Regions from separate parts of the Streptomyces sp. NPDC055400 genome, predicted to be linked through region 2. Evidence: predicted binding sites of a transcription regulator. Region 2 holds the regulator's gene; the other holds the start of a gene.
The links. Region 2 encodes HspR, which represses chaperone genes until heat shock. Its sites were predicted from a motif close to TTGAGNNNNNNNNNCTCAA; they were not measured.
Positions count from the first base shown of each region.

Region 1: the regulator HspR is predicted to act here: its motif matches at 1,874-1,892, upstream of lon (endopeptidase La).

Region 1 covers NZ_JBSHLM010000013.1:28,989-32,423, reverse strand. The annotation lists gene lon (endopeptidase La) at 1-1,851, opposite strand, end outside; gene ACWIGU_RS30375 (rhomboid-like protein) at 2,031-2,819, opposite strand; gene ACWIGU_RS30370 (spermidine synthase) at 3,001-3,435, shown strand, end outside.
Region 2 covers NZ_JBSHLM010000003.1:293,002-296,436, forward strand. The annotation lists gene ACWIGU_RS09475 (peptidoglycan-binding protein) at 1-776, shown strand, start outside; gene ACWIGU_RS09480 (hypothetical protein) at 769-1,017, shown strand; gene ACWIGU_RS09485 (heat shock protein transcriptional repressor HspR) at 1,092-1,556, opposite strand; gene dnaJ (molecular chaperone DnaJ) at 1,561-2,751, opposite strand; gene grpE (nucleotide exchange factor GrpE) at 2,785-3,435, opposite strand, start outside.

The sequences.
Region 1 (3,435 bases), on a different contig from region 2:
GGCCACGCCCGGCACCGCCGTGCGGCGCTCGGCCGGGTCCTGCGCCGCCTCGGGCACGTGGTGCGGGCGCCCGATGAGGCTCCGCAGGTCGGTGTCCTCGACGGTGAACGGCAGCTCGCGCTCGCCCAGTTCGTGCTGGGCCGCGACCTTGCGCAGCAGGCGGGCGACGGACCGCTCCAGGTTGCGTACGCCTGCTTCCCGCGTGTACTCCCCGGCGAGCTTGCGCAGCGCGCTCTCGTCGAGGGTGACCTCGTCCTTGTCCAGACCGGCCCGCTCCAGCTGGCGCGGGAGCAGGTGATCGCGGGCGATGACGACCTTCTCGTCCTCGGTGTACCCGTCGAGCCTGACCAGCTCCATACGGTCGAGCAGGGCCTCCGGGATGGCCTCCAGGACGTTCGCCGTCGCGAGGAACACGACGTCGCTGAGGTCGAGTTCGACCTCCAGGTAGTGGTCGCGGAACGTGTGGTTCTGCGCCGGGTCGAGGACTTCGAGGAGGGCGGCCGCCGGGTCGCCCCGGAAGTCGGACCCCACCTTGTCGATCTCGTCGAGCAGCACGACCGGGTTCATCGACCCGGCCTCCTTGATCGCCCGCACGACACGGCCCGGCAGGGCGCCCACGTACGTACGCCGGTGTCCGCGGATCTCCGCCTCGTCCCGTACGCCACCGAGGGCGACGCGGACGAACTTGCGGCCCATGGCGTGCGCCACGGACTCGCCGAGCGAGGTCTTGCCGACGCCGGGCGGGCCCACGAGCGCGAGCACCGCGCCGCCCCTGCGCCCGCCGACGACGCCGAGCCCGCGCTCGGAACGCCGCTTGCGCACGGCCAGGTACTCGGTGATGCGCTCCTTCACGTCCTCCAGACCCGAGTGCTCGGCATCGAGGACGCTCTGGGCGCCCTGGATGTCGTACTCGTCCTCGGTGCGCTCGTTCCACGGCAGTTCGAGGACCGTGTCGAGCCAGGTGCGGATCCACGAGCCCTCGGGGGACTGGTCGCTGGACCGCTCCAGCTTCTCGACCTCCTTGAGCGCGGCCTCGCGGACCTTCTCCGGAAGGTCGGCGGCCTCGACCCGCGTGCGGTAGTCGTCGGACTCCTCGCCCTCCGACTCACCGTTCAGCTCGCGCAGCTCCTTGCGTACGGCGTCCAGCTGGCGCCTCAGCAGGAACTCGCGCTGCTGCTTGTCGACGCCTTCCTGGACGTCCTTGGCGATGGACTCGGCCACGTCCTGCTCGGCGAGGTGCTCGCGCAGCTGCTCGGTGGCCAGCTTGAGCCGGGCGACCGGGTCGGCCGTCTCCAGGAGCTCCACCTTCTGCGGGGTGCTCAGGAAGGGCGAGTAGCCGGAGTTGTCGGCGAGCGCGGAGACGTCGTCGATCTGCTGGACGCGGTCCACGACCTGCCAGGCTCCGCGCTTCTTCAGCCAGTTCGTGGCGAGTGCCTTGTATTCGGTGACCAGCTCGGTCACCGAGCCGGGCAGCGGCTCCGGCACGGTCTCCTCGACCGCGATTCCCTCCACCCACAGGGAGGCGCCGGGGCCGGTCGTGCCCGCGCCGATCCGTACACGGCTGCGGCCGCGGATCAGGGCGCCGGGGTCGCCGTCGGCGAGCCGGCCCACCTGCTCGACGGTGCCGAGCACGCCGGTGTTCGCGTACGTGCCGTCGATCCGGGGAACAAGAAGCACCTTCGGCTTGCTGCCGCCCACGGATCCGCTGGAACGGGCCGCTGCCTGGGCGGCCTCCACCGCGGCGCGTACGTCGTTGTCGTTGAGGTCCAGGGGCACCACCATTCCGGGCAGCACGACCTCGTCGTCGAGCGGCAGCACGGGCAGGGTGAGCGGTGTGGACGTCGAAGCCATGATCTCCCCTTAAGCAGTCAAGTTGAGCTATGCAGGCTCAATGCACGTGAGCCCTTGAATGTTCCCCCGGCGCTGTTCGCTCTCGGCGATCAGCGGATGGGCAGGGGAGATCCGCAGCTCAGAGGGGGTCTGTGACGGGGACGGCCAGGGACCGGCCCTAGGCCGGCCGGGGGACTACGTCAGGTCGCGGAGGAACCCGGCGCGCGCCGCCACCGGCGCACCAGCAGCCAGGTCCCGACGCCGATGGCCAGGGCCATGAGGTGGCCCCAGTTCGCCATCGGGTCCGTGAACGCGATGAGGTCCTCGACCAGCATTCCGCCGAAGACGGCCAGCACAATCCAGCACAGCCAGGGCGTGAGGAGACCGGCGAGGGCGCCGATGCTCGCGGCCACGCCGAAGCTGATGCCGTAGTCGAGGCGGTGCAGCGAGCTCTCGGGCAGATGCCCGGCCATCACGGAGAGCCCGACCGGCACCTCGGTGGCGAGTGTCGCCACGGTGTGGCCGAGGACGAAGACACCGGCGGTGCACCAGCCGCCGATCCTGCGCTCCAGCGCCGTGAGGACGACCAGGAAGCAGACCGCGAACGGGGAGGTGATCCCGCCGGCGATCCACAGCGCGCTCGCGACCAGCACGAATACGGGCGTGTGCGCGAGGTGCGCCACGTCGGTGCTCGAACCCCGCAGCGCGGACGCGACGAGGCCGGGGTCGGCGAACTGCGCGAAGAGGGACGTGCCGATGAGCACGGCGGCGTAGACGAACGTGAACGGGGTCCCCGTGGGCGTGGGCAGCAGCCGCCAGGGGCGCAGCCGGCGCAGGGGGACGGCCCTCTCGGACGCCGCGCGCCCGCCGGTCGCGCCGAGCGCCGCGCCACCGGCCGGCGCCTGAGCCGGGACGGCGTCGAGCAGGGGCCGCGATACGGGCAGCGAAGCCTCAGGCAGCGTCTCCGAAGAGTCGGCCTCGACCGTCACGCCACGCTCCACCTGCGGCATCCTTTCCCTTCCGGCCCGCCCCAACCCTTCGCCCCTCGCACCCGCACTGTCTATGACCGGCGCCACGTGCGGCACGATCCGCAGGACGCGCACGGGAGAGCCGTCAACTCCCTTTCCAGGGGCAGCCGGGCGTCGCGCCGGTTACGGCAGGATGGACGCCATGTCCACCTCGTACCCCACCCCGTACGACACCGACCACACCGCGCCCGTCGTCCTCGACCGGCGCGAAGGGCCCTTCGGAGAGGTCGTACTGCGGCGCCACGGCGCGCTGCTCCAGATCATCGCCAACGGATGCTTCCTGATGGACACGTCCGACGGGCGCTCCGAGCGCCTCCTGGTCGACGCGGCGCTCGACGCTCTCGACGACCGCCCGGCGCCAGGAATTCTCATCGGCGGACTCGGTGTCGGATTCTCCCTCACGCACGCGGCTGCGAATTTCCGCTGGGGCCGCATCACCGTCGTGGAACGCGAGCCCGCGATCGTCGACTGGCATCGCGAAGGCCCGCTGTCCGAGCTGTCACGATCCGCGCTCACCGATCCGCGCACGGAGATTGTGGAGGCGGACCTTGTCTCGTACGTCCGGGAATCGACCGAG
Region 2 (3,435 bases):
ACAACCGCAATCACAAGGGCCCGTGGGGGCCGGTGAACGGCGTCATGCTGCACCACACCGCGGGCAGCGACAGCCTCACCCTGTGCCGCGACGGCACCGCCGCCCTTCCCGGACCGCTCTGCGTCGGCCTGGTCGCGAAGGACGGCACCGTGCATCTGGTCGGTCACGGCCGCACCAACCACGCGGGCGCGGGCTCGTCCGCCGTGTACGCGGCCGTGCGCGCCGAGCGGGCTCTGCCCTCCCCGCCGGGCCCGGACGCCGTCGACGGCAACACCCACTTCTACGGCTTCGAGATCGAGAACCTGGGCAACGGCAAGGACCCGTACCCGGCGGCCCAACTCGCCGCCGTGGAACGCCTGTCGGCAGCTCTGTGCCGGGCGCACGGCTGGACGGCGGCGAGCGTCATCGGGCACAAGGAGTGGACCCGCCGCAAGATCGACCCGTCGTTCTCGACGGTCGGGATGCGGACGCGGATCGAGGCGCGGCTCGGCGTGCGCCCCGTGCCCGCTCCCGCTCCTGCGTTCGTGGCCTTCCCGGGCACCGCGTTCTTCGTGCCCGGCCGCCGCAGCGAACTGATCACGCGAGTCGGGCGGCGCCTGGTCGCGGAGGGCTGCGGCCGCTACCGCGTCGGCCCCGGGCCCGTGTGGGGCGAGGCAGACGTCCTCTCGTACGCCGCCTGGCAGCGCGGGCTCGGCTACGCGGGCGCGGACGCGGACGGCATCCCGGGCAGGGTGAGCTGGGACCGGCTGCGCGTGCCGGAGGCGGGTCATGAGTGAACAGGTCGACGTGGCCCTGGAGCTGGAGCGGCTCCGGCGCTCCGTCGATGTCGGGTTCGCCGCCACCCAGGGCAATCTGGCGCTGGTGCTCCAGCGCGCCGACCAGACGGACAAGACGCTGGGTGAGCACGAGGACCGCCTCGACGCCCTGGAGCGCTCGCGCTGGCCGCTGCCGTCGCTGGCGGCGCTGACGTCCTGCGCCGCACTCGTGGTGGCGCTGTGGGAGGCGGCGGGACGGTAGGCGCACACGAAGGGGCCCGGAGGCGACAGCCTCCGGGCCCCTTCACGTGTGTACACAGGTCAGTTGTGCACCGGTCAGTCCTGCGGCCGCTTGGGCCTCCACACCACGAGCGCGCTCGTCTGCTGGACCTCCTGGTACGGGACCAGGTCCCGGCGGTACGAGGCGTGGACGGCCGCCTCGCGCTGCTGCATCGCGGCGGCCGCGCCCTCCACCGCGGAGGACAGCTCGGCCACCCGGGCCTGCAGCGCAGCGACCTGGTTCTCCAGTTCGATGATGCGCTTGATGCCCGCGAGGTTGATGCCCTCGTCCTGCGACAACTGCTGGACGGTGCGCAGCAGTTCGATGTCGCGGGCCGAGTAGCGCCGGCCCCGGCCCGCCGTGCGGTCCGGGGAGACCAGGCCGAGACGGTCGTACTGGCGCAGGGTCTGCGGATGCAGCCCGCTGAGCTGGGCGGCCACCGAGATGACATAGACCGGAGTCTCGTCGGTCAGCTCGTAGGCCCTGCCAACAAAGGGACTCTGTCGTCGACGGCCGTCCATACGCTCATGCTCCCTTCGCGGCCTGGAACAGTTCTGCCCGCGGATCGGTCTCCGCAGTCGCCTTTCGGTACGCCTCAAGGGCGTCCTTCGCGGTGTCGGTGAGATCCGTGGGGACCGCGACCTCCACCGTGACGAGCAGATCGCCACGAGTTCCGTCCTTGCGGACGGCGCCCTTGCCGCGGGCCCGCATCGTCCGCCCGTTCGGCGTGCCCGGGGGCAGCTTGAGCGTGACCGGGGGCCCGCCGAGCGTGGGGACCTTGACCTCGCCGCCGAGCGCGGCCTCCGGGTAGCTGACCGGGACCGTGACCGTGAGGTTGTCGCCCTTGCGGCCGAAGACCGGGTGGGAGTCCACGTGCACGACCACGTACAGGTCGCCCGCGGGGCCGCCCCGCTCGCCCGGTGCGCCCTTGCCGCGCAGCCGGATGCGCTGATTGTCCGAGACGCCGGCCGGGATGCGGACCTGCATCGTCCGGGAGGACTTCGCACGGCCCGACCCCTTGCAGACCTCGCAGGGGGTCTCCGCGATCAGGCCGCGGCCCTTGCAGTCCACGCACGGGTCGGTCAGGGAGAAACCGCCGCCGCCGCCGCGCGAGACCTGGCCCGTGCCGACGCAGGTCGGGCACACGCGCGGTGTGCCGTTCTTGTCGCCGGTGCCGGAACATGCCTTGCAGGGCGCCTGCGACGACATGCGCAGCGGCACCGTCGCCCCGTCGACCGCCTCGGTGAAACTGAGGGTGACCTCGGACTCGATGTCCTGACCGCGGCGCGGCTGCGTGCGCGTGCCGGTGCCCGCGCCGCCCCGGTTGAACAGGCCGCCGAAGACGTCCCCGAGTCCGCCGCCGAACCCGCCGGCGCCCCCCGCCGTTCCGCCCTGGGCGCCGCCTCCGAAGAGGTCGCCCAGGTCGAAGTTGAAGGAGCCGCCGCCCGGCCCGCCCGGCCCCGGACGGAATCCGCCGTTGCCGAACAGGGTGCGCGCCTCGTCGTACTCCTTGCGCTTCTTGGGGTCACCGAGGACGTCGTTCGCCTCGGAGATCTCCTTGAAGCGCTCCTCCGCCTTGGCGTTGCCCTTGTTGGCGTCGGGGTGGTTCTCACGGGCGAGCTTGCGGTACGCCTTCTTGATCTCGGCGTCGGTGGCGTCCTTGGGGACGCCGAGGACCTTGTAGTAGTCCTTCTCGATGAAGTCCTTCGTGCTCATCCTCGACGTCCCTCCTCTCGCTGCTCACTGCCCTCAGCCCTCGTCCGGGCCACCGCTGTCCTCGTCGTCGGCGGCGGCCGATTCCCTGTCCTTGGCGGACTCGCCCTTGGCCGGCTGGGCCCCGGGCTGCGGCTCGGCCACGGCCACCCGCGCGGGGCGGATGGTGCGCTCGCCGATCCGGTAGCCCGGCTGCAGAATCGCGACGCAGGTCGTCTCGGTGACGTCCGGCGCGTACGAGTGCATCAGGGCCTCATGGATCGTCGGGTCGAAGGGCTCGCCCTCCTTGCCGAACTGCTGGAGCCCCATCTTGGCGGCGACCATCTCGAGCGACTCGGCGACCGACTTGAAGCCGCCGACCAGCTCGCCGTGCTCGCGGGCACGGCCGATGTCGTCGAGTACGGGAAGAAGCTCGGTCAGAAGGCCCGCGACCGCGACCTCCTTGACCGTGACCCGGTCCCGCTCCACCCGGCGACGGTAGTTCTGGTACTCGGCCTGGAGCCGCTGGAGGTCCGCGGTGCGCTCGCCGAGCGCCATGCGTACCTGGTCCAGCTGCGCCGTCAGACCTACGTTCTGAACCGTCGAAGCGGCTCCTGCTGCTGCGTCCCCGGCCGGGGACGCCCCCTCGCCCTTGTCGGGCGAGGGAGCGGCCTTCGGCTCGGCGTCGTCGGGGGTGGCGCCGGAGGG